Regions from separate parts of the Pseudarthrobacter sp. MEB009 genome, predicted to be linked through region 2. Evidence: riboswitches for the same ligand, from Rfam matches in the RefSeq annotation. Region 2 holds a riboswitch; each other region holds the start of a gene.

The links. A riboswitch is a leader RNA that binds a small molecule or an ion and turns the genes downstream of it on or off. The one in region 2 is predicted to bind cyclic di-AMP.
Region 1: it holds a riboswitch for cyclic di-AMP, as region 2 does, so the genes downstream of both, QRN07_RS15115 (C40 family peptidase) here and QRN07_RS18920 (aggregation-promoting factor C-terminal-like domain-containing protein) in region 2, are expected to answer to the same signal.
Region 3: it holds a riboswitch for cyclic di-AMP, as region 2 does, so the genes downstream of both, QRN07_RS00990 (C40 family peptidase) here and QRN07_RS18920 (aggregation-promoting factor C-terminal-like domain-containing protein) in region 2, are expected to answer to the same signal.

The regions. Positions count from the first base shown of each region.
Region 1 covers NZ_JARVTC010000014.1:164,632-172,411, forward strand. Annotated here, with positions in the region: gene QRN07_RS15080 (alpha-mannosidase) at 1-688, opposite strand, end outside; gene fdhD (formate dehydrogenase accessory sulfurtransferase FdhD) at 818-1,696, opposite strand; gene QRN07_RS15090 (molybdopterin molybdotransferase MoeA) at 1,748-3,130, opposite strand; gene QRN07_RS15095 (DUF6457 domain-containing protein) at 3,127-3,420, opposite strand; gene mobA (molybdenum cofactor guanylyltransferase) at 3,417-4,115, opposite strand; gene QRN07_RS15105 (HNH endonuclease) at 4,178-4,678, opposite strand; gene QRN07_RS15110 (NlpC/P60 family protein) at 4,968-5,762, opposite strand; gene QRN07_RS15115 (C40 family peptidase) at 5,927-6,625, opposite strand; cyclic di-AMP (ydaO/yuaA leader) riboswitch at 6,687-6,861, opposite strand; gene QRN07_RS15120 (M23 family metallopeptidase) at 6,998-7,780, opposite strand, start outside.
Region 2 covers NZ_JARVTC010000021.1:4,863-12,642, forward strand. Annotated here, with positions in the region: gene upp (uracil phosphoribosyltransferase) at 1-423, shown strand, start outside; gene QRN07_RS18910 (glyoxalase superfamily protein) at 526-903, shown strand; gene QRN07_RS18915 (YdeI/OmpD-associated family protein) at 990-1,439, opposite strand; gene QRN07_RS18920 (aggregation-promoting factor C-terminal-like domain-containing protein) at 1,533-2,267, opposite strand; cyclic di-AMP (ydaO/yuaA leader) riboswitch at 2,273-2,424, opposite strand; gene QRN07_RS18925 (sensor histidine kinase) at 2,543-4,054, opposite strand; gene QRN07_RS18930 (response regulator transcription factor) at 4,060-4,800, opposite strand; gene QRN07_RS18935 (winged helix-turn-helix domain-containing protein) at 5,502-6,365, shown strand; gene QRN07_RS18940 (SixA phosphatase family protein) at 6,432-6,959, shown strand; gene QRN07_RS18945 (LysR family transcriptional regulator) at 6,937-7,780, opposite strand, start outside.
Region 3 covers NZ_JARVTC010000002.1:170,210-177,989, reverse strand. Annotated here, with positions in the region: gene QRN07_RS01000 (coiled-coil domain-containing protein) at 1-282, opposite strand, end outside; gene QRN07_RS00995 (hypothetical protein) at 378-1,343, shown strand; cyclic di-AMP (ydaO/yuaA leader) riboswitch at 1,530-1,695, shown strand; gene QRN07_RS00990 (C40 family peptidase) at 1,699-2,547, shown strand; gene QRN07_RS00985 (protein adenylyltransferase SelO) at 2,678-4,153, opposite strand; gene QRN07_RS00980 (APC family permease) at 4,150-5,589, opposite strand; gene QRN07_RS00975 (hypothetical protein) at 5,689-5,913, opposite strand; gene QRN07_RS00970 (IclR family transcriptional regulator) at 6,006-6,815, opposite strand; gene QRN07_RS00965 (NAD-dependent epimerase/dehydratase family protein) at 6,856-7,689, opposite strand.

The DNA of each region.
Region 1 (7,780 bases), on a different contig from region 2:
CGTCCGGATCCATCAGATCGAGCATGCGTTCCAGGGCGCGGAGTATTTCGTGCCGGCGGGGAAGCTCAAGGGGCAGCTGCGCCATCAGGCCCGCCAGGGTCAAGATGTCCTGCTGCAGCTCCCAGACCTCCTGCTGCAGTTCGGCGATCGCGATGCGTCCCAGCCGGTACTGCGGAGCCGTTCCGGCCGTCGCCTTGTCGCCGTAAGGAGTGGCCGCAAACGTCCACCCTTGCGCCACATCGGGGTTGGCTGCAGCCTCCACGTAGAAGTCCACCGCCATGCCGCTGCCCAGCAGCTTCAACGGGATGTACTGGTTGCGGGGCGAGATGGCCTTGATGATGCTGCCGTCTGCCCGCCAGGCGATGCCCTCGCACTGGAACCCCGGCACCTCGGTGGTGAAGCCAAGGTCAACCACCACCTCGACGGCGGTACCAGGCCCGGTGCCCCACGTTTCGGGGACCTCGCCCTGCACGCGCAGCCAGGTGGTCCCCCACGGCTTGCCCCAGGCGGCGTTGTGCTCCTGTGGAAGGAATTCCTGGCGCATGGCCTCCAGCGCGGGGACCGGCTCGTCCGGAACCTCCCAGCTGGTCAGCGTCAGCGGCAGGCTGCGGCTGTATACGGCGGGGTTGATGCGCTCACGCAGGAACCTCTCAAGGCGGACTTCCGTGATCCGGCGGTCGTCATGCAATCTGGGTCCTCTTTAGCGCTGGGAAGTGGACCAAGATGTCCATTCGATGGATAAATCTACCGGGTGCTTTCGGTGATAGCTACCCCGGCACACGGGCCGCGGGTAGCCCGGGCTGCAGCTCCCGGGCCCTCAGGATGGCTGAACAGCAGCGCCGGGTGGGGCAATGCGGCCGGCCCCGGCATAGACGTTAAAGCTGGTGCCCCGGCTGAAGCCGGCCAGGGTCAGCCCGCTGGATTCCGCGAGCTCCACTGCCAGGGACGACGGCGCACTGACGGCGGACAGCACCGGGATACCTGCCAGGGCCGCTTTCTGGACCAGTTCAAAGGAGGCGCGGCCGGAGACCTGCAGGACCGTCCCGCGCAGCGGAAGGAGGCCTTCCCGGAGGGCCCACCCCACCACCTTGTCCACGGCGTTGTGCCGGCCCACGTCCTCCCGGACGCACAGCAGCCGGGCGCCGCCGTCGCCGTCTATGGTGAACAGTCCGGCGGCGTGCACACCGCCGGTGCGTTCGAAGACGGCCTGCCCTTTCCTCAACTGGTCCGGCAGGGACGCCAGGACTTCCGCGGCCACGGTGAGCGGATCGCCGGCGGGGCTGTAGTGCGAGGACCTGGTCACCGCATCCACCGAGTCGGTGCCGCAGATTCCGCAGGCGCTGGAGGTATAGGACCGGCGTCCGTGGTCCGGGACGGTGACGTCCGGGCGGAGCTGGGCTTCGACCACGTTGAAGGTCTGGACACCGTTTTCGTCTTCGCCGGCGCAGAAACGCAGGGACGGCAGCTGTCCGGGCTCCCAGATGATGCCCTCGGAGACCAGGAAACCAGCCACGAGGTCAAAATCATCGCCCGGCGTGCGCATGGTGACCGAGTGGCTCAGGCCGCCCAGCCGGATCTCCAGCGGTTCCTCCACCGCCAGGATGTCCTCCTTGTGCCGCACCGGGAACTCGAGGGCAGCCGCTGAGCCGTCCAGGACATACCTGTGCACCTTGCGGCGCTGTGTCACCCTGCCCATGTCTGCTCCGTCCTGCTCATCGATCCATCATCCCAACGTGGCGGCCGGCGCTCAACCAAGGAGTGCGCTCCAGTCCACCGGGCCGGCCGCAGCTGGTTTTGCCGCCGGCCTGGCTGGCCGGGTGGCAGTCCTGGGTTTGGCTTTGGCCTTGGCGGCCGGGTCGGCGGGGGCCGGCAGGTCCGGACCCCAGGGCAGGGCGAAGGCCGGGACCGGTTCGCCCAGTTGGACCCCGTGCGGCGGCACCACCAGCACGCCGTCGGCGGCGGCGAGGCCGCGCATCATGCCGGGCCCGGTGTGCTGCGCGGGTGAGGCCATCCCATATACGAGCCGGAACGGCATCAGCCGGGTGCGCCCGGGCTCGGGTTCGATCATGGTTCCGCACGGCACCTCCTGCACCGGCGGCAGCGGCGCGTGCCCCAGCGCAGCCAGCAACGGCCCGCCCACGGTGGACAGCGCCAGCATGGCGGCCAGGGGGTTGCCGGGCAGCCCCAGGATAAAGCGGCCGTCGGGCAGTTCGGCGAGCACCACCGGGTGCCCGGGCCGCATCGCGATGCCGTCGATCAGCAGCCGGCCGCCCAGCCCGGCAACGGCTTTGCGGAGGTGGTCGGTGCCGGAGAGCCCGGTTCCTCCGGTGGTGATCACGACGTCGGCCGGCAGGTCCGCCGCACCGGCCACCTCCGGAACGTCGTCCTCCAGGGCGCCCAGCCAGTCGTCGTAGGCATCGCCGATCCGTTGCCGGCCGCCGTCCATGCCGCCGAGCATGGCCACCGCCCCGGACAGTTGCGGGCCGAAAGTGTCGCGGACCTTGCCCGGTCCGGGCACGCCGTTGTGGACCACCTCACCCCCGGTCAGGAGCAGCCTGACCAGCGGTTTGCCCTGCACCTGCAGGGTATCGTGGCCGGCGAGGGCCGCCAGGGCGATGTGCGCGGGGTTCAGTGTCACACCGGCCTTCACCAGGACGTCTCCGGTCAGCGCTTCCTCACCGGCCTTGCGGATGTGCTGGCCGTTCCGGGGTTCGCCGGGCCGGGCCGCACGGCCGCTGGTGAGGACGGGCAGGCCGTCCTCGTCGCTGGTCAGCACGGCGGCCTCGGTGCGCAGGATTGCCTTGGCTCCGGGCGGGATGAGTCCGCCCGTGGCGATGGGGCTTGCCTGGTGGGGCGCCAGCCGGGTGCCTTGCTCCGCCAGGATCCACGGCCCGCTGCCGTTGACCGCCCAGCCATCCATGGCCGAGGAGGCGTAGTGCGGCATGTCCTGCAAGGCCACAATGTCCTGTTCCAGGCGCCTGCCCAGGGCGAGGTCCAGCGCCACCGGTCCGGCCGGAATCGGTGTGGCTGCGTCGAAGGCGGCCTGCCGCGCCTCTTCCCACGTGTGGGCAAGGCGTGTTGGCGGCTCCGTTTGCTCGGGCTCCTGCGTTTCCTGGTGGGCTTCGGTCATTCGCCGGCTGTCCCGGCGGCGTCCTCGGCATAGGCGACGGCCAACCCCCGGGCCACGGCCAGGACGGCGTCCATGGCTGCCGGATCCTGGACCTGGCCGGGTGCCGACGCCAGGCCTGCGGCGTAACCGGCAATAAACGTTGTCAGGGGCGCGGCCGGGCGGACCACCGAGTGCGCTGCTACGCCGGCGAGCGAGAGGACGGCGTTCACATCCACGTGGAAGCCCTCAAGTTCGTAAGCCTGCAACAGTGCCCGGCACCATTCCTCGAGGGTCTCTTCCTGGCTTTTCACGTGCTGCCTCCAAGGTAGCTGCGGCCGCGGGCGTCAGGGCCCGTATGTGGTTCCTGACCTTCAGCGGCAATTCCTAGTGCGGCGGCGTCGTCCCACGTATCCACATCTGCTGTGGAGCCGGCCGGGACGGTGACGGGCTGCACGTCAAGACTAGCAAGGAGGGACCGGACCGAGCCGTTCGTCAGGCGGCCATCGGCGGCCAAGGCAGCGGCCGCCTTTTTTAGCCCATCTGTGCTGTAAAGGCCGGCCAGCGGCTGGTTGGTGCCGTCGGCTGCCCGGGCGATCACCCCCTGCTTTCCCGCGTCCGCCGCATCGGGGAGCGCCGCGCACAGCACCCGAACGGCTTCCGCGGCGTGCGGCATATCGCAGGCAAGCACCAGGACAAAAGCGGCCGGGGCGTGTGCGTGCGGTCCGGCCAAGGCTTCCAACCCGGCCAGGGCGTCCAGTCCGGCCGCGATGGCAGCTGCCGGCCCGGCAAAGGCCGGCTCCTCCCGGCAGGACTGCACACCGTCCGGCAGGGTTCCGGGGTCCGGCCCCACCACCACCCTGCGGGCCGCGCCGGAGGCTGCTTCGAGGGCACGGTCCAGGAGGCTGGCAGCGCCAAGAACCAGGTCCTGTTTGGGGGTTCCGCCCAGCCGGGATGACCTGCCGCCGGCAAGGATTACAGCATCAAATTCAACCGGGGTACCGTCCACTCCCCCAGCCTAGCCACGGACGGCTCCGCCCGCACAGCCGGTATGTGCTGCCGTGGCAGCGGTCAGGCAGCGCGCTCCGGCAACAGGAAGGGGTCCCAGGCGGGGGTCGGCTTTTCGAGTTCCTTGATCTGCCAGATGGCGCCGCGGGGCGGGGCAGGCACAAACCGCAGTTTCCAACCCATTTCGCCGGGCGTGTGGTCACCCTTGACGTTGTTGCAGCGCAGGCAGGCCGCCACCAGGTTCTCCCACGAGTCGGCTCCGCCGCGTGATTTGGGCTGGATGTGGTCTATGGTGTGCGCTGCCTTGCCGCAGTAACCGCAGGCATGTCCATCCCGGCGCAGCACCCCCCGGCGGCTTACCGCTGTTGACTGGTTATACCGGGGACGGATGTAGCGGTTCAGCAGGATAACGGAAGGCCTGCCCAGGATCTCCTGCGGACCCACGACGGGATCGTCGCCTTCGGCCACAACGCTTGCCTTGCCCGTGAGCACAAGCACCAGCGCCCGGCGGAAGGTGATAACCGCCAGCGGTTCATATCCAGCATTCAGAACGAGAGTGCGCATGCACGTACCTCCGGCCGCACCCGTCAGGGGCACGAGGGCCGGCTGCCCCCGGCGTGTCCGGGCTATGGATCGACATGACAAGAGTAAACAACGAAACGCGCTATCAACTAATTCCGGAGTTCACCGGTTCCGTGTCGTTGCGGCAGCTCCCTGCGGGGCGGCATCACATGGCAGGGCCTGGCGGCGGATGCACGAAGGACCCCCGCACCGTGGTGCGGAGGTCCTTCGGAGTGTGGCCTTTGGGCGGTTGACCCCGGCCGGGCCTGGGGTTCCCGGGAACCCGCTGGAATCAGCTGACGCGGATAAACACGGGGCCGGAGCCCACGTTGGCACTGAACACGATGGTCTGGTTGCCGTTGAAGCCGCCGTGAACTGCCTGGCCGTTGCCTGCGTAGACAGCGATGTGGGCCATGCCCGAGCCGCCGTTGGCGTAGTAGATCAGGTCACCGGGCTGAGCCTCGGCGGCACTCACGGTGCGGCCCAGGGAGAGGTAGCCTGCAGGCCAGTCGTGGAAGTTGATGCCCACTGCTGCGAGGGAGTTGGTGACCAGCATGGTGCAGTCCTGGACCACACCCAGCTGGGCGTAGGCGGCGGAGAGGATAGCCGCGCCCTTGCCGCTGGCGGGGGCCTGGGCTGCGGGTGCAGCCGCCGGAGCGGGAGCCGAGGCAACGGTGGCCGTGACCTTCGGTGCCGCAGCAGGCTGCGCAGCAGGGGCTGCGGCGGCGGGCGCTGCGGGCTCGGCTTCCTGGACGGTAACTTCGGGCTCGGGCTCAACAACGGGAGCCGGCGTGGTGGTCACGGCCGGTTTCTCGAAGGTGATGGCGATGGTCGAAGCGGCGGAGATGGGGGCGTCAACCGTCGATTCAACTTCCAGGCCGGACAGCGGCGCTGATTCACGCTGGGTGCTGGCGTCTGCAGCGTTGGCTGCGATTCCGCTGGTGAGGACCAGGCCGGAAGCTGCGGCGATGACGGCAGCCTGGCGTCCGAAGACTCCGGCGTTGCTGCCGACAGCCTTGGCAATGACGGTGATCGAGTTGGTTTTGGTGACCTCGGCGCGATGCCGTGCGATTGCACGAGTAGTCATCAGTTCTCTCTTTCGTTGTCCCGGGCCCTGCTGGTGGGCAGGCCCGGGGCGTTGGCCGCGCCGGCATCTTGGGGGTATTCCGGCGCGTCCAGAACGGGGATTTGGTGATTGGCGTGAAGCGGTTTCGAGCAAAGAAAAAGTTCCCGGGGCCGAAGCCCCAGGAACTACTTGCCGAGCGTGTAGAACGAGGAGGAGCCCGTGGCTGCCACTGCGTGGAGCAGGGTGCCCTGGGAGGGGTTGAGCGCGCTGATCATCATGCCGTTGCCGACGTAGATACCAACGTGCGCGCCGCCATTCTGCATGACCAGGTCACCCGGCTGCGGGTTGGACGTGGGCGTCATGGCGTTCCAGGCATTCGTGCGGGGAATGCTGATGCCGGCCTGGGCGTAGACCCACTGGGTGAATCCGGAGCAGTCCCAGCCATTGGGGCTGGTGCCGCCCCAGACGTAGGGACGGCCGATGCCCGTGTAGGCGATGGCTGCGATGCCGGACGTCGAAGCCGCAACAGGCGCGGCCTTCTCTGCCGGCGCTGCTGCCGCGGCCGTAGCTCCGGCTGCGGCCGGGGCTGCTGCCGTTGCGGTGGCTGCGGGGGTGGCCTGCACTCGGACCGGCTCCGGCTTCGGCGCAGCAATGGTTGTGACCACTGTGCGTTCGAAGGAAACGGTGGCGGTGGGAGCGGCGGTGACTGCCAGCGCGGTCTGGGCGGTGCCGGACTCGGTGGAAGCGGACACTCCGGCAGTGGTGTCAGCAGCTGTGGCAGGCAGTCCCATGGTCAGGATCAGGCCCGACGCGGCGGCGAATACTGCCGCCTGGCGACCTACTGTCCCGGCATTGGCACTGACGGCTTTGGAAACACTGTCCAAAGGGCTGGTGCGAACCGTGAGCGCACGGTGGCGCGCAGAATTGTGGCGTGAAGACAAGAAGGTGGCCTCTCCCAATGCCTGCGAGGTGAGCTGTCGGATTCGGATGGGAGTCACCCGGCCGCGCTGCTTCCTGGGAAGCTTTGCGACTTAACCCCAAGGCCTTCGATACAGCTGAAGGCCAAAATTGGTTCCCCCGCCCCTGCCAGACGATGAAATGCGAACGGACCTTGAGCGGTGGCAGAGCTAGGCAATCCACTCAAGAGCGTCAAGTTCGGAAAACTTGACGCAAGTTAGACGGTACAGCAGTTTCGTTTCAATGTCACATTCAGGTCACGGCGGATCTCGGCGATCCGGTAGTGAACCATCATTTGACTAGAGCCAGCCGGTAGGATCGACGACTTCGCCGTTGACCTGGACCTCGAAGTGGAGGTGGCAGCCGGTGGAAGCGCCCGTGGTGCCGCTCAGGGCCACCACATCGCCGCGGGACACCGTCTGGCCTTCCTTCACAGTGAAGGAGGAGAGGTGGTTATAGGTGGTCTCCAGGCCATTGCCGTGGTCGATCACCACGCGGTTTCCACCGCCGTACTGGTGCCAGCCGACGAATGTCACGGTTCCGGTTGCAGCAGCAAGCACGGATGTGCCGCACTGGGCCACGTAGTCCTGGCCACGGTGGAAGTCGCCGTTGCCGCCGGTGATGGGGCTGACGCGGTAGCCGAAGGGAGAGGCAGTGGTGAGCGTGGCCAGCGGCGCAGCAAGGCTGCCTGCCGAGGCCGCCCGGGAGACGGCGCTGGCGGACTGGGCGCTGAGCAGCTGCTTGAGCTTGCCGTCCGGATCGGCCTGGGTCACCACAGCGGAACGGCTGAAGTCCAGCTGGGCGCCGGCTTCTGCGGAGATCCGGGGCTGCGGGGTTACTGCGGCGGCAGCCACGGGGGTGGCTCCGGGTGCGTCGGTTGCAAGCACGGGGCTGGTGGCCGGGACGGTCACGGTAAGGACCAGGCCCGTGGCAGCCAGGGCGATGCCGGCTTTCTGGCCCATGCCGCTGGCCGACGCGAAGTCGGTGATCTGCCGGAAGGGACCCCTGCGGCGGCGCGCGTCGCGGTGGAAATCGCGCGGGCGCTCCGTGCTGGTGGCTTCAGCTGCCCGTGGCGCCGAAGC
Region 2 (7,780 bases):
CTGGTGGTTCCCATCCTGCGCGCGGGGCTGGGAATGCTTGAAGGCATGACCAAGCTCGTCCCCACCGCTGAGGTGGGTTTCCTGGGCATGGCCCGGGACGAGGAGAGCCTGGAAATCATCACCTACGCCGAGCGCCTGCCCGAAGACCTCACCGACCGGCAGATCTTCGTCCTGGACCCCATGCTGGCCACCGGCGGCACACTCCGCGAGGCCATCAAGTTCCTGTTCAAGCGCGGCGCCTCGGACGTCACCTGCATCTGCCTCCTCGCAGCACCGGAAGGCTTGGCGAAGCTGGAGGAGGAGCTGGGCGAGTCCAATGTGACAATCGTGCTGGCCTCCATTGACGAGCGGCTCAACGAGAAGTCCTACATCGTTCCCGGCCTCGGTGACGCCGGCGACCGACTCTACGGCATCGCAGGCTAACCAGCCACCGGGCCGCGCAAAAACTGCCGGCGCGGTCAGCGGTGGCCGAACCCGTGGCCAGGAGCCCTTTCCTGGCCCCGGCACCCGGGCTACCCTGAGCGGATGGACTGGAAACTTGAACTTGTACTGGTGCCCGTCTCCGACGTGGACCGTGCCCGGGATTTTTATGCGAACCAAGTGGGTTTCACCCTTGACCACGATCACCGGGTCAACGAGAACCTGCGCTTCGTCCAGCTGACCCCGCCCGGATCAGGCTGCTCCATCGCAATCGGCGAGGGGCTCTCAGATGCGCCGGCAGGGTCCGCCCCCAACCTGCAGTTGGTGGTTCCTGACATCCAGGAGGCGCACCGGCACCTGAAAGCCAACGGTGTGGATGTCACGGATATCTCGGACCCCGGCTGGGGTGAGTTTGTGTATTTCAAGGATCCGGACGGCAACCAGTGGGCCGTCCAGTGCATGGCTAAACTTCCACCCATGTAGCTGACGGCCTGCCGTGAAAATTCGGACGGGCACGCCAGGAGCCGGGTGACGTGCAAAGCCGGCTGGGGCGCTGGGGCGCTGAACGGCTAACCGTGCTGCTGGCCAGGGTTCAGGTCCGAGACTGCCTTGGCCACGCGCCTGGCCCGGGTCTCTTCGGTTTTTGCCAGGGCCAGGGGCTCTACCAGGCGCCGCTGGGCGCTGTAGTTCAAGGCGGCGTACGCGTCGGACGCGGTGCTGTCTGCAGCCAGCGCGGCCGCCAGGTCAGCGGGCACCTCCACCACGCGTGGTTCGGTGTCCACCACCACGTCCACCTCAACGGCGTCCCCCGCGCCCGCCCCTGTCAGCTCACGATTAGCTGCGCTCAGGCCGATCAGGTAATGCCCGCCCATAACGGCAATGCTGCTGCGGTAGGACGCCCCGTTCAGCGTCACCACCACCGGCGGCCGTTTTCCGGCCGCCAAGGCGTCCACAATGCTGGCCGGGACTTCGATGCCGGTCTTGTTGCCGGAGCCGGCAATAACGGTGGTGAATTTCATGCCCCTTAGTATGGTGCCCGCGGAAGCGCCGCGTCACCTGTAGGCGACCCGGCGGTCCCGGGGACGGGACCGCCGGGATGGACCCCGCGGCTCCTAGTACCAGTTGTTGGCGAGGTGGAAGTTCAGGGCGGCTGCGGGGGAGCCGTAGCGCTCCTTGATGTAGTTCAGGCCCCAGTTGATCTGGGTGCGGTAGTTGGTGAGGTAATCCGCGCCGGAGCTTGCCATCTTCTCGGCCGGCAGCGACTGGACAATGCCATAGGCGCCGCTGCTCGCGTTGGTGGCCGTAGTGGTCCAGTCGGATTCTTTGGTCCAGAGCGTCAGCAGGCTCTGCATCTGGTCCGCCGACCAGCCGTAGGATGCCAGCTGGCTCGCCGCATAGGCCTGCGCACCGGCAGGGTCATTAACCGCGACGACGGGAGCGGGCTCCGGCGCTGGGGCAGGCTCGGGAACCGGTGCCGGTGCAGGCTCGGGGGCCGGTGCAGGAGCGGCTTCCACGGCGGGCGCCGGTTCCGCGGCAGGAGCAGCCGGAGCGGGCTCGGCGGCCTGGGGTGCAACAGCGATCGGCGCCGCAGATTCGCTCGGCGCAGCCTGGATTTCGCTCTTCTCCAGGCTCAGTGAGGAGCTTGCCTCGGCGGCTTTTGTTTCAGCCGCCACCGGGGAGGTGACGGAGCTGGTGGCTTGGCCGGCGGCACCGACTCCCACCAGCAGGGCGCAGGACGCGGCGAGGATGGCCGTGCGCCGGCCCAGGACGGCAATGCCGCGCTTTTTGGTGTGGAATGGACTGTCGGCCCCATTTTTCGGGCGCGTTTCTACCGGGAATTCAGACATGATGGATCGCCTCTCACACCTGCGGAGTTAGCTGTCGGGTTCGGATGAGGGCATCCGGCCATCCGGAAAATTCACGAAAATGGCTTAACCCCAAGGGCACGCAGTGCCCGGGACTGTGGGTCCCCCGCCTCTGCCATGGGTCAAGAAGGATCCGGAAGCGGCAGAGCTAGGCGTCATCCGGACATGCGCCCCGAACGGGAACCGCACCCTTTCGACGGTACAGGAGTCCGAAGCTTAAGTCACATTTAGGTAACGGACATCACGACGGCGGCGTGTCAGGTTGTGGAGGCGGCCGCCGCGAGCGGGAGGGAGATGGTGAATTGCGTCCTGCCCGGCTCGGACGTCACCCAGACCTTCCCGCCGTGCGCCTCGATGATCGACTGGACGATGGAAAGCCCCAGCCCGCTGGTGCCCTCCGCGGCGGCGGCCCCGGCCTGGTCGCCGCTGCCTTTCCTGGCCGCGTCCGCGCGGGCAAAGCGTGAAAAGACCTGGTCCACGAACCCTGCCGGGATCCCGCCGCCGTCGTCCGTCACCGTGACGAACGCCGTGTTGTCGGCCGTACCCACCCCAGCCAGGACGGTGGTTCCGGCCGGCGTGTGTTTCCGGGCGTTCGAGAGCAGGTTCATCAGGACCTGACGGAGCTGGGCTGGATCGCCCGTGACCACCACAGGCTCGTCCGGCAGTTCGAAGCGCCAATTGTGTCCGGGTGCCATCACCTTCTCGTCGCTGACGCTTTCCACCACGAGTTGCGTCAGGTCCACCTCGCTGAGCTTCAGCGGCTGGCCCTCATCCAGCCGCGCCAGCAGCAGCAGGTCTTCCACCAGCGCCGTCATACGCTCGGACTGGCTCTGCACGCGTGCCAGCGAACGGGCACCGTCGGGCGTGAACTGCTCCGTCATGCGCATCAGCTCCGTGTAACCACGGATGGCCGTCAGCGGGGTGCGGAGTTCATGCGAGGCGTCAGCCACGAACTGGCGCACCTTGGTTTCACTTTTCTGCCTCGCCTGCAGCGCGCTGGCCACGTTGTCCAGCATCAGGTTCAGCGCGTGCCCCACGCTGCCCACCTCGGTGCCCGGATTGGAGTTCGACGGCGGGACGCGCACCGCGAGTGCCACCTCGCCGGCGTCCAGCGGCAGTTGGGAGACCCTCGTGGCCACTTCCGAGAGTTGTTCCAGCGGTTTCATGGTGCGCCGGATCAGGACGGTGCCGATCAGCCCGACCAGCAGGAGACCGCCCAGGGATACAAAAACGAATGTCCACACCAGCGATGTGAGCGTGCTGTCCTTGACTGCCAGGGGGAGCCCGGTCACCAGGACGTCGCCGAAAGAGGTTTCGACGGCCACCAGCCGGTAGCTGCCGTTGGACAGTTCCCGGTCCACTGGCTTGCCGTCCGTCGCCAGGCCCAGGAGGACAGGCTTGTCGTCAGCCGCGAGGGGGGTGCGGGTGGTGTCTGAGGCGAGGAAACCGCCCGTGTTCACCTGGCCGTTGCGGATGCTGGCGTTGACGGTGCCCACACTCTGGCCCCGTGCGTCCAGTGGGTCCCGGCCGTTGAAGCCGCCCTGCGGCGGGCGGCCGGGATCGTTGGCCCGCTCCGCCGCCTGGCTCAGCTGGGCATCAAGCTGGCGGGTGAGGAAGGCATCCATTGAGGCGTAGCTGACCACCCCCACCGCGCCGCAGATGGCGATCAGCAGGGCCATGGCCAACGCCACCAAGCGCGTCCGCAGATGCCAGGTGGCGGGTCGGAGCACGCTCCGGCGGGGTGCCTCCGGGGCTGGTGTGGTGGCCACAGAACCTACTCTGCAGGCTTGATGACGTAGCCGGCACCGCGCACGGTATGGATCATGGGCGGGTGCACGGCATCAATTTTTTTGCGCAGGTAGGAAATGTAGAGCTCCACGATGTTGGCCTGGCCACCGAAGTCGTAGTCCCACACCCGGTCCAGGATCTGGGCCTTGCTGATGACCCGCTTGGGGTTCTCCATCAGGTAGCGGAGCAGCTCGAACTGGGTGGCGGTCAGCTGCACGTCGTCACCGGCGCGGGTCACTTCCCGGGTATCGATATTCAGGACCAGGTCGCCCACCACCAGTTCGGAGGTATCCATGGCGGCCACCCCGGAACGCTGCACCAGCCTGTGCAGCCGCAGCAGGACCTCCTCCATGCTGAATGGTTTGGTGACGTAATCGTCCCCGCCCGCCGCCAGGCCCACGATCCGGTCATGGATGGCGTCCTTGGCCGTCAGGAACAGCGCGGGTACCTCCGGGGCGAACGCCCGGATCCGGCCCAGCAACTCGACGCCGTCAAAGCCGGGGAGCATCACATCCAGCACCAGGACGTCCGGGCGGAAGTCCTTGGCCAGCTTCACGGCCTCCGGCCCGTCCGCGGCCACGGCAACGGACCAGCCCGCCATGCGCAGGCCCATGCTCATCAGTTCGGAGAGGCTGGGCTCGTCGTCAACCACCAGGGCCCGGATGGGGGACCCGTCCGGGTGGGACAGCTGGGGGAGGTTGTTGGTCATGGAGTGCGAAGTGGCCATGGGACAACTCTCCGATCGTTCGGTTAAGCCCGGCTTTGGGGTTCCTGTGTCCAGGCTGTGAATCCCAGCCTAGCGACCTGGGTGCCGCTCAGGTTGGAACGTCCGCCGCAGCTGGCGGGAGTCCCGACCGGCTCCAGCGCTTTCGAAGAACGTCCAGGGGCCAGGCTGCAGGGATCTTGCGGGAGCGCACCGGGAACTTTTTCCGGAGAAGCCGGACATCGGCTGGACAGCAGGGTGCGGGAAGGGAGGAATTTTCGTGAATTCGGCTTGGCTGAAGTTCTTAATCCTAAAAGAAGGAATTGCCGAATATTGTTCTCAACAACATGGATTTTCCAGGTGCTGAACGGATAACGAACGTTATTCTTTACGCCGGACAGAATCGTGATCTGCAACACAAAAGCGCATTTTGTCTCACCATGCGGACGATGCCGTCCATTGTTACTTGCAAGTTGGCATTGTTACGCGTCACACTTCCAATGTGAACAAGAACTCAACAGCACCTGCAGCCGCAGAATATTGGCCCAGCACACCCGCTGCTGCCGACATGCGCTGTTGTCGAATGTACGCCTGACTTCCCACCCTCCGAAGTTCTTAGGCATTCGCCCCCAGCCCAGCGTCGGGCGTCCCTCCCCAATTCGCAGTGCGGGGAAACCCAGCATTCGAGCCGCCCAGGCGGCCATTCACATTGAGGTAAGCACAACATGACCGTTGCATCCGGATACGTCCACATCTCCGTCCGTAACGCCGCCAAGGCCGGCCAGCCCTCGGGTCTTCGCCCGGGCTTCGGACCCCGCCCCGCGCTGGCTCCCGCAGGCAGCGGAAACACCTTCCCTGCGCAGGGCTACGCCCCCCAGGGATATAACCCCAACTCCTACGGGCAGCTCCGCGCCGTTCCTGCCGAGCCCGCGCCCCTTACGGCCCCCACCCCCGTGATTGCCGGGCCCAACGCCGTCCGCCCTGTGGCGAACGAGAACGTGGCCCGGGGCTTTGTTCTCTACATGGGCATCGATGAGGAAACCGCCGCAGCCGCAGGTACCTCCATCGCCAAGCTCGCCCAGGAAATCCGGGCCTACGCCCAGTCCCTGGTCACCGGCGCCGAAAGCTACGCCGCCGTTGCCGTGGCTCCGGCAGGCACCCCCGGTTCCGCGCTCGACGTCGTCCGTTCCACCTTTGGCGACCCCACCGTCAACGCCCGCCAGCGCACCGAAACCCCGCGTCCCCAGCTTCCCCAGGAACCCCGGCCCTCCGGCGTCCTGATCGACCTGGCCCGCCGCGAGGTGCACCTGGACGGCGAGTCGCTGAACCTGACCTTCAAGGAGTTCGAACTCCTGAACTACCTGGTGGAAAACGGCACCCGCACGGTTGGCCGTGACGAGCTTCTTGAGGGGCTGTGGCGCAACGCCGAGGAAGTGCCCAATGAGCGCACCATCGACGTGCACATCCGCCGCCTCCGCTCCAAGCTGGGACGCCTGGCCAACACGGTGCGCACGGTCCGTGGCCAGGGTTACCGCTTCTACGAGCACCCCGAAGTTGTTGTCTGGGCCGCTCCGGAATACTCGATCTAGCCTTACCACCGCCCGGAGGCAGATGGCCGCCGCGGTTGGGTGCGGGGCGGACGATAGGCTTGGGCCATGAGTGAGCACCACGTAAAACGCCTGGTCCTGATGCGCCATGCCAAGGCTGACTGGCCGGGCGGGGTGGCCGACCATGACCGTCCGCTGGAGGAACGGGGGCACCGCGATGCGCCCGCCGCCGGCCGCTGGCTTGTGGACCATAACGTGCTGCCGGATTTCATCCTCTGCTCGAGCGCGCTGCGGACGCGGCAGACCTGCACCTGGGTGTGCTCGGAACTGGGCGATAAGGCGCCCACGCCCAAGCTGGAAGGTGGCTTGTACGCCGCATCCGCGCTGCGGATGCTCTCGGTGGTCAACCAGGTGCCGGATACCGTGACCACCCTGATGCTGATCTCGCACCTGCCCGGTGTCCAGGACCTGGCCATGCACCTGGCGTCGCGTGATTCGGAACATGACGCCTACATGGACGCCGCCACCCGGTACCCCACAAATGCCCTCACGGTGCTGGAGACGGAGAAGACGTGGGCTGAACTGGACGGCCAGGACGCCCGGATCACCAGCTTTACAGTTCCGCGGGCCCGCTGATCTCCCGCAGTATCGCTGCCACGTGCCTGATGCCCGGGCTGGCTGTCATGGTGCGGCGGTAGACGATCCCCACCTGCCGTGCCTGCGCCGGGTTGGTGACCGGCACGGCCACCACCTCCGGCGGCAGCACCCCCCGGCCCAGCCGCGGCACCAGGGCCACCACGGCGCCCTGCTGGACCAGCGCGATGTGCGTGGCAAAATCAGGATCGTAGACCTGGATGTTGGGCACCCGGCCCAGCCCGGTGAAGATCCGCAGCAGGGCTTCGTTGCAGATTGCCCCGTTGGGCGTACTGATCCACCGTTCCCCCACCAGGTGGGCCGGTTCAACCTCGGTCCGGCCGGCCAGCGGGTGGTCCCGATGGACCAAAACATCGGCCACGTCCTCGCACAGCCACTCGAGGGTGAGGTGCTCCGGAATCACCAGGGGAACTGAGTTCCAGTTGTGGACCAGGCCCAAATCGGCCTCTCCATTGGCCACGCGGGCCACCGCCTCCCGCGGATCCTCGGCCAGGACGCTAACGTCCAGCATGGTGCCGGCCGCAGCCAGGCGGCCCAGGAGGGGGCCCACCAGCCCCCGGCAGGCGGTGGAGAAGGCCACCACCCGGAGCTTGCCCTCGGGTTTTGCGGGATCGGCCAGCAGGGTGGACTGAAGTTCCTCCAGTTCGGCAAGGATCCGCCGGCCGTAGGCGGCCAGCGCTTGACCCCGCTCGGTCAGCAGCACACCGCGGCCCCGCCGTTCCAGGACCGCGAAGCCCGCCTCCTTCTCCAGCTTCTTGACCTGCTGGGAAACGGCCGAGGGGCTGAAGCCGATCGACTCCGAA
Region 3 (7,780 bases), on a different contig from region 2:
GGCATCGGCCACGCCATAGTCTGCGGCGGCGGTTACGGCCTGGCCGCCGAGTGTTTCGGCCTGTGCTGCCAGTCCCGTCAGCAGCTCGTTGATTTTGGCGATTTCCGTTGCCTTGCCGGCCTCGGTTTCCTTGGCCTGCTGCACGTCCTCCCACGAGGGATAGCCCGAGGGCGGCGCCGGCTCGCCGGCCATGGCGGGCGGCAGAACGGCCGAGCCGGCCAGGATAAGTGCCAACAGGCCGCCGGCCAGGGGCGACCGCACTTTGGAAACGAACGGGGACATAGTCCCGAAGCCTACCGGCGTCCGTCCGCCGGAACACGCTGAAGTGTCCACATCGTTACATTGGGAGCTGCAAAACGTGGACCTAGACTGGGGCCATGGGCACTCCCCGCCGTCCTTCACGTGGCACGCCGCGCTGCGCAACGGCGGCCGTTGCCGGCCTGGCCCTGGCCGCCCTGACTGCGTGCTCTCCCCCAGCCAATCCGACGCCGGCGTGGTCCACTCCAGCCGCCGCAGAACCGGCACTCACCGTGGAAGTAAACCAGTCCCGGGACCAGTACGGGCGGCATGGCATTGAGTTGCTGATTACCAACAGCACAGACAGTCCGGTCACGGTCAGCGACGCCCGGCTCAGCACTTCCCTGTTCCAGCAGGACATCCGTTGGGACTCCGCGGGCGGTGTAGTGGTCGTGCCACCGCACCAGGCCAAAATCCGAACCGCAATGTTGCCCACGGCTGCCTGTCCGGAGCCGGGGCGGCCCACTTCCAGCGGGCCTGCCGCGGTGGCCACAGCGACGTTGACGCTGCCGGCGGCAGACGCCACCGCCCCGGCCACAGTACCGCCCGCCCCCGCTCCCACCCCCACCAGCATCGCGTTGGAGGCAACTGATCCCCTCGGAATCCTGGCCCGGAACAACGCTGAACTTTGCCTTTCGGCGGCTGCGGCAGCGGTAGCGGATCTGGCCCTGGCGCCGGACCTGGCCGTCGCGCCGGACCTGCGCACCGCCGTCGTCCACCTGCTGGTTGATCCTGCTGGCGGGGCCCGCGGGAGCGGCCGGCTGACCCTCGAACGGTTCGAAGGCACCACGCTGCTGGCGGAAGCGTCGGCGGATCCCTGGCCCGTTGACACCGTTGTCAGGGCGGGAGATGCGCCGTTCGTTATGAACCTGCGGCTCCGGCCCGCGCGCTGTGACGCGCACGCTGTGGCGGAAGACAAAGTGGGCACACTGCTGCCCGTCCGGGTGGCAGTGGGGATGCGCTCAGGACAACTGAAACTCGTTGCCGGAGCCACCCTGCGCGGCCAACTTTATGACTTTGTGACGAAGGCCTGTGCGGCCGGCTGACCGGATGGCGTCCTTCGAGTTCAGGGGCCCGGCAACACACCAGCGATGGACAAAACAGGGATCCGAGAGGCCCACCTCGCATGTTATCCAAATGTGACAATTGGTCGGCACCTGGGTTATGGTCTTGATGTGTCCCTCTCCAACGGGGCACTCCCACCAGCATGCCGAGCCCTGCCGCTGGCCTGGGATCAATCGTTTCCGGATGGCAGGGACGGGGGAACCAAGTTTCCACGGCTTCTTTGAAGCCTTGGGGTTAAGTCGATAGCACCTCTGTCCTTGATGGGGTGCTCCCGGCCGGGTAGCTCCAACCCGAACCCGACAGCTCACCCCGCAGGCATGGGAGAGGCGATCTATCATGTCAAAAAACACCCTGGCTGCCCGTCACCGCGCGGTGCCGACCCATTCCATCGTTCTTGAAGGCCTGGCAGTTTCCGCCAAGTCGCAGGCCAAGTCCCTGGGCCGCCCGGCCCTGGCCGTGGCCGCCGCATCCGGCATCGCGTTCGGCATCGGCGCCCCGGCCCACGCCGGCGTGACCGCACCGGATACCACCGGAACCAGCAACGTCCAGGCGTACTCGGCACCGGCAGCGCCCGCTGCAGCGCCTGCCCCTGCCGCTGCCGGCAATGTCCACACCGTTGTTTCGGGTGACACGCTGGGCGCCATCTCCTCGGCCAACGGCGTCAGCCTGAACGACGTCCTCTCCGCCAACGGGCTGTCCATCTCGGCCGTCATCTACCCGGGCGACCAGATCCAGATCCCAGGCGCCGGCTACGTGGCAGCCCCCGTGTCCGCCCCGGCCCCGGCTCCCGCCCCGGTCCAGGCTGCAGCCGTTGCCGCCCCGGCCAACACCGGCATGAACCTCAGCTACGCGTCCGCTCCGGCAGCCTCCACCGGCACCGGTACCGGCGCCGCAATCCTCGCCTCGGCTTACAGCCAACTGGGCGTTGGCCAGGACTGCACCGCCATGGTGGAAAAGGCCCTGCGTTCGGTAGGCAAGTCCGTGGGCGACCTCGCCCCGGGCCAGTTCTTCCAGTACGGCAGCGTTGTGGGCTCACCGGCCCCCGGTGACCTGGTCATCACCGCCGGCCACGTTGGCGTTTACGCCGGCGACGGCCAGGTTGTCAGCGGCGGCGTGGACGGTTACAAGACCGAGGTCCACTCCATCAGCTGGCTCGCCGGAGCTTCCTTCGTCCGCGTAGCGTAGCTTCGCGGCGCAGCAAGCGCCTGCACCACCGCAAGGGCGGCAGCCGGGATCAGTCCCGCTGCCGCCCTTGGCGTTTAAGGAATGCGGCGCGGAACCGGCGGGGCCCCGAACCAGCGGGCCCGGCCTGACCTCAGGTGCCGCAGTAGGTCCGGTAGGCGCCGAAGTCGGCCGGCGGCCCTTCCGCGAACCGCTCCAGGCCCGGCCGTTCCGTGAACGGGCTGCCAACGGCGTCCAGCAACAGGTGGAATGGTGCCAAGTCACCGGCAGTGGCGGCGGCCAGGGCTTCCTCCACCAGGTGGTTGCGCGGAATGTAGATGGGGTTGGTCCGGTCCATCAGGGCGGGGTCCGGCTGCCGGGCCAGCCACCGCGCCGCCCAGGCGTCGTACGCGGCCAGGTCCATCATCATGCCGCGGACCGGTCCGGCGTCACCCCGGGCGGCCTTGACCAGGTTGCGGAAAAACTGCGTGTGGTCCACGGGGCCGTCCTTGAGCAAGGCCAGTGCGCCGTCAACCAGCCCGGCGGTTTCAGGGTCTGCAGGTGAGCCATCCGCCGGTGCCGGCAGTCCCAGCTTGGCCAGCATCCCTGCCTGCCAGGCCGCACCGTAAGCGGGCCGGAAGAGTCCCAGTGCTTCCACTGCCAGCTCCACCGCCTTTTCCTGGTCCTCGTGGAGGAGCGGCAGCAGCGCTTCGGCAAGCCGGGCAAGGTTCCATTCCGCCACTATCGGCTGGTTGGAGTAGGCGTACCGGCCGCCGGTATCGATGGAGCTGTACAGCGCGCCGGGATCAAACGCGTCCATAAACGCGCAGGGCCCGTAGTCGATGGTTTCCCCGGAGATGGTCATATTGTCGGTATTCATCACGCCATGCACAAATCCCACCAGCATCCACCGTGCCACCAGGTCCGCCTGCGCCGCCAGGACATTCCTGAAGAGCTCCAGGTAGGGCTGGTCGGCGGCAGCAGCTGCCGGGTAATGCCGGGCGATGGCGTGGTCGGCCAGCCGCCGCAGCAGGTCCACGTCGTCTGCGGCCCGGGCGTATTGGAAGCTGCCGACTCGCAGGTGGCTGGCCGCGACGCGGGCCAGGAGGGCTCCGGGCAGCAGCCCTTCGCGGCGGACCTGCCGCCCGGTGGCCACAACGGCCAGGGCGCGGGTGCTGGGGATGCCCAGCGCGTGCATGGCCTCGCTGACCAGGTACTCGCGGAGCATGGGGCCCACCACGGCCAGGCCGTCCCCTGCCCGGGCGAAGGGCGTGCGGCCCGAGCCTTTAAGGTGCAGGTCCAGCTGGTGCCCGTCGGGGCCGGTCACCTCGCCCAACAGCAGTGCCCGGCCGTCGCCCAGCCTCGGCGAGTAGCCGCCAAACTGATGCCCTGCGTATGCCTGCGCTACTGGTGTGGCGCCGGCCGGGACATCGTTTCCGGTCAGCAGGCGGATGCCGTCGTTGCTTGAAAGGAATTCGGGATCGAGTCCCAGCCGCCGCGCCAGGCCATCGTTGAGGACCAGCAGTGCAGGGTCCGGCGCCTCTTCGGCCTGCCACGGGACAGCGAGTTCGGGAAGCTCGCGGGCGAAGCGGTTGTCCAGCGTTAAGGTCGTTTCTGCGGCAGCGCTCATGCCTTCAGCTTATCGCCGCCGTTCGAGCGCCGGTTGATCAGCCAGGTAATGAGCCACAGCACAACGCCGATGGCCATCAGGCCCCCGGCGATCTGATATTGGATCGGGTTGCGGCCCACCCATGGACCGGCCAGGAAACCGCACAGAAGGGCGGCCACCAGGGGCAGCAGGCCGGGCGAGCGGAAGGTGTGCGCCCCGGCCGCTTCCGGCTTGCGCCGCAGGATCAGGCAGGCCACGTTGACCACCGTGAACACGCACAGCAGCAGGAAGGCGGTGGTTCCGGACAGGTTCGCCACGATGTTGCTCTTGGGATCGCTGGTGACGTAGATGATGAGGCCCAGGGCCAGGGCGGTGGAAAACGCGATGCCTGCCCACGGCGTCCGGCGGACCAGCAGGACCTTGCCGAGCTGGCGCGGCAGGACCCTCTGGCGGGCCATGCCGTAGATCAGCCGGCTGGCCATCAGCATGTTGATCAGGGCCGTGTTGGCCACGGCGAACACGGCAAGGAACGGGAAGATCCGGTCGATCGGGAAGTCCGGCGACCCTTTGTGGACCACTTCAAGCAGGGCAGCGCCCTCGGCCTCGCGGATCCCTTCCAGTTCCGTGGGTGAAAGCACGCTGACCACGGAGATGGCCACCAGCATGTAGAGGATGACGGCGATGCCCAGGCCGGTGAGCATGGTCCGGGGAAAGATCTTCTCAGGGTCCTTGGTTTCCTCCACCATGTTCACCGAGTCCTCGAAGCCCACCATGGCGAAGAACGCGATGGAGGTCGCGGCCGTGACCGCCAGGAACAGCCCCTTGTCCTGGTAGTCCGTAAAGACGAAGACCTGTTCGGGGTTGCCTGTTCCCTGGGCCATCACGTAGAAGCCGACGCCGATGACGATGCACAGTGCGAGCATCTCCACCAGGGTGAGCACCACGTTGAACTTCACGCTCTCGCCCACACCGCGGAGGTTGATGGCGGCCAGGACCAGCATAAAAACGAGGGCCACCACGGTGACCACGCCCTGCCCGGGCTTGGCCAGCCAGCCGTTGACCTCCAGTCCGCCGAAGAAGTTCTGGGCCAGGACATTGGCGGAGGTGGCGGCGCTGGTGATGCCGGAACAGACCACGGCGAAAGCCACGAGGAAGGTGACGAAGTGTATGCCGAAGGCCTTGTGCGCATACAGCGCCGCTCCTGCTGCCTGCGGGTATTTTGTCACCAGTTCCAGGTAGGAGAAGGCGGTGAGCGTGGCCACCACAAAGGCCAGCAGGAACGGCAGCCACACCATGCCGCCCACCGTGCCGGCCATGGTGCCGGTCACCGCATACACACCGGCACCCAGGATGTCCCCCACGATGAACAGCAGCAGGAGCTTGGGCCCCAGGACCCTTTTCAGTTCGGGCTCGCTGTCCCGGGTGGCGTGGGAGACTTCCTCGGATGTCGCGCTCATTGTGACCTCCATGCTGCGCTGCGTGGTTCGGCGGCGGGTGCCGGTCAGATCACTCTGAACCCCCGAACGCAGCTTTGGCAATGCACTGGCCCTGGGAAGCTAGATCTCTTCTGTTGGCGGGGCCACCGGCGCCGCCTCATCCTGAAGGAGCGGGTCTTCCTGCCATCGGTCGGGGTTGTCCTCCGCAGCGCCGGGGTAGCTGTCCGGCTCACCCTTGACCGGATCAAGTTCCAGGGAGGCCGTCGCGCCGGGTGTTTCCGGCAGGATCACGTCATCGTCCTGGACCACTTCGAGTTCTTCATCCGGAAGGTTTTGTTCGGTCATGGTGTTGCCTTTCCCTTGGTTGGCTTATTGATATTTCGTAAGCCTACTGAGTATCACGGGAAGGGGAAACCTTGCCGACGGCGGCCTGCCGCCTAGCGGATGCCGGCCGCCCGCAGCGTTCGGGCCAGCTCGCCCGCGGCCGAGTGGAGGGTTGCCACCGTTTCGGCCAGCACGGCTTCCGTCGCCAGCTCCGTGGGAATCGAGCAGCTGATGGCATCAGTACCCGGAATCCGGTAAGGAACCACCACGCTGACGCAGCAGAGGCCCACCGTGTTTTGTTCCCACTCGCGGGAATGGCCCTGTTTGCGGAACGCTTCCAGTTCCAGCTTCAGCGCCGGAAAGTCGGGAACTGTGTTGGGCGTGAGCCGGGCGTAGGGGCCGTCGCCGATCCGCTGGCGTACTTCCGGGTCTGTGTATTCGGCCAGGATGGCCTTCCCCAGTGCGGTGACCTGGGCAGGCAGCTTGCGGCCAACGCGGGAGGAGAGCCGGCGCCGGTCCACTGCCTGGCGGGTGGCGAGGTAGATCACGTCGGACCGGTCCAGGCGGGCGTAGTGGGTGGTGAAGGTGGTGGCGTTGCGGACCTTTTCCAGCACTGCCGAAACGTGCTCCATCACCGGGTCACGGTCCAGGTACGCGGTCCCGCACAGCAGCGCGTGCGTGCCGATCCGGTAGGCACCTTCGGCGGTCTGCTCAATCCAGTTCAGTTCCACCAGGGTCAGCAGGAGCCAATGCAGGCTGGACCTTGGGTAGCCGGTCAGCTTGAAAATCTCCGCCGTGGTGAGCGGCTTGGGCGCGGCGGCCACCAGCTCCAGGATGGCGATGGTGCGCTCGGCAGACTTGACCAGCTTGACGTCGCCGGCCGTCCCCTGGGTGGTGCCGGGCTGTGTCTCCAGCGGTGTCATCACTACTTCCCCTTCCGCCACAGTCCTGGCCGACGGCACGTCATTTGGCGGCCAGGTGCGGGTAGTTGTCCATGCCCACCCTATGGCCTTCGCTGGCCCAGAAGCCGCCAAGCAGCCCTGCCCACGTGTCCTCCGAAGCCGTATCCACATCTGCTGCGAAAGCCTCGGCATCATCCTGGGGCTCAAATCCGATCCGCCGGCCGGCATCGAGGCTGGCCCAGCCGCGGCTGTTTGCTGATACCGCCCATACCACGTGATGGCCGGGCGCGCCCTGGTCATTCAGCGTGGCCTCCACCAGGCGGAACGAGTCAGCGGGCGAGAGCCACGAGCCCAAAGTGCGGACATTGCCGGGCCTTTCCCCGCCCGTGCCGATGCGGGCGCTGACTACCTTCATGCCGTACTTATCCGCGTACAGGCTGCCAAGCGCCTCCACCGCCGCCTTGCTGACGCCGTAGTACGTGTCGGGGCGGGGTACAAGGACCTCGTCCTTGGCCGCGGCCCCCGTGGGATGGAAACCCACGGCATGGGTGGAGCTGGCCAGCAGGACACGTTCGACGCCGTTGCGCCTCGCCGCTTCCAGGGTCACCTGGGTGCCGGTGATGTTGGTCGCCACCAGTTCCGCCCACGCCTTCTCCCTGTGCAGCCCGCCCAGGTGGATGACTGCAGAGACGCCATCGAGGGCGGCGAGCATAAAGTCCGGATCCGAAACGGAACCCACATGCACGCTCTCCCGTGGGCCCGGCCCGTCAGCTTCGGCCAGGTCCAGTAACCGGACGGTATGGCCTGCGGCTGCAAGGTAGGGCCGGAGCAGGGTTGCCATCATTCCGGCCCCGCCCGTCAGGGCGATGGTGTGGGGGTTGGGTGCTGCAGACAAGATTCCTCCGACGGTTGACAGTCTGTGATTGTGATCATACTCTCATGAAGTACGTTTCACAGGATAACAGCAATTTACATATGTAAAAAGG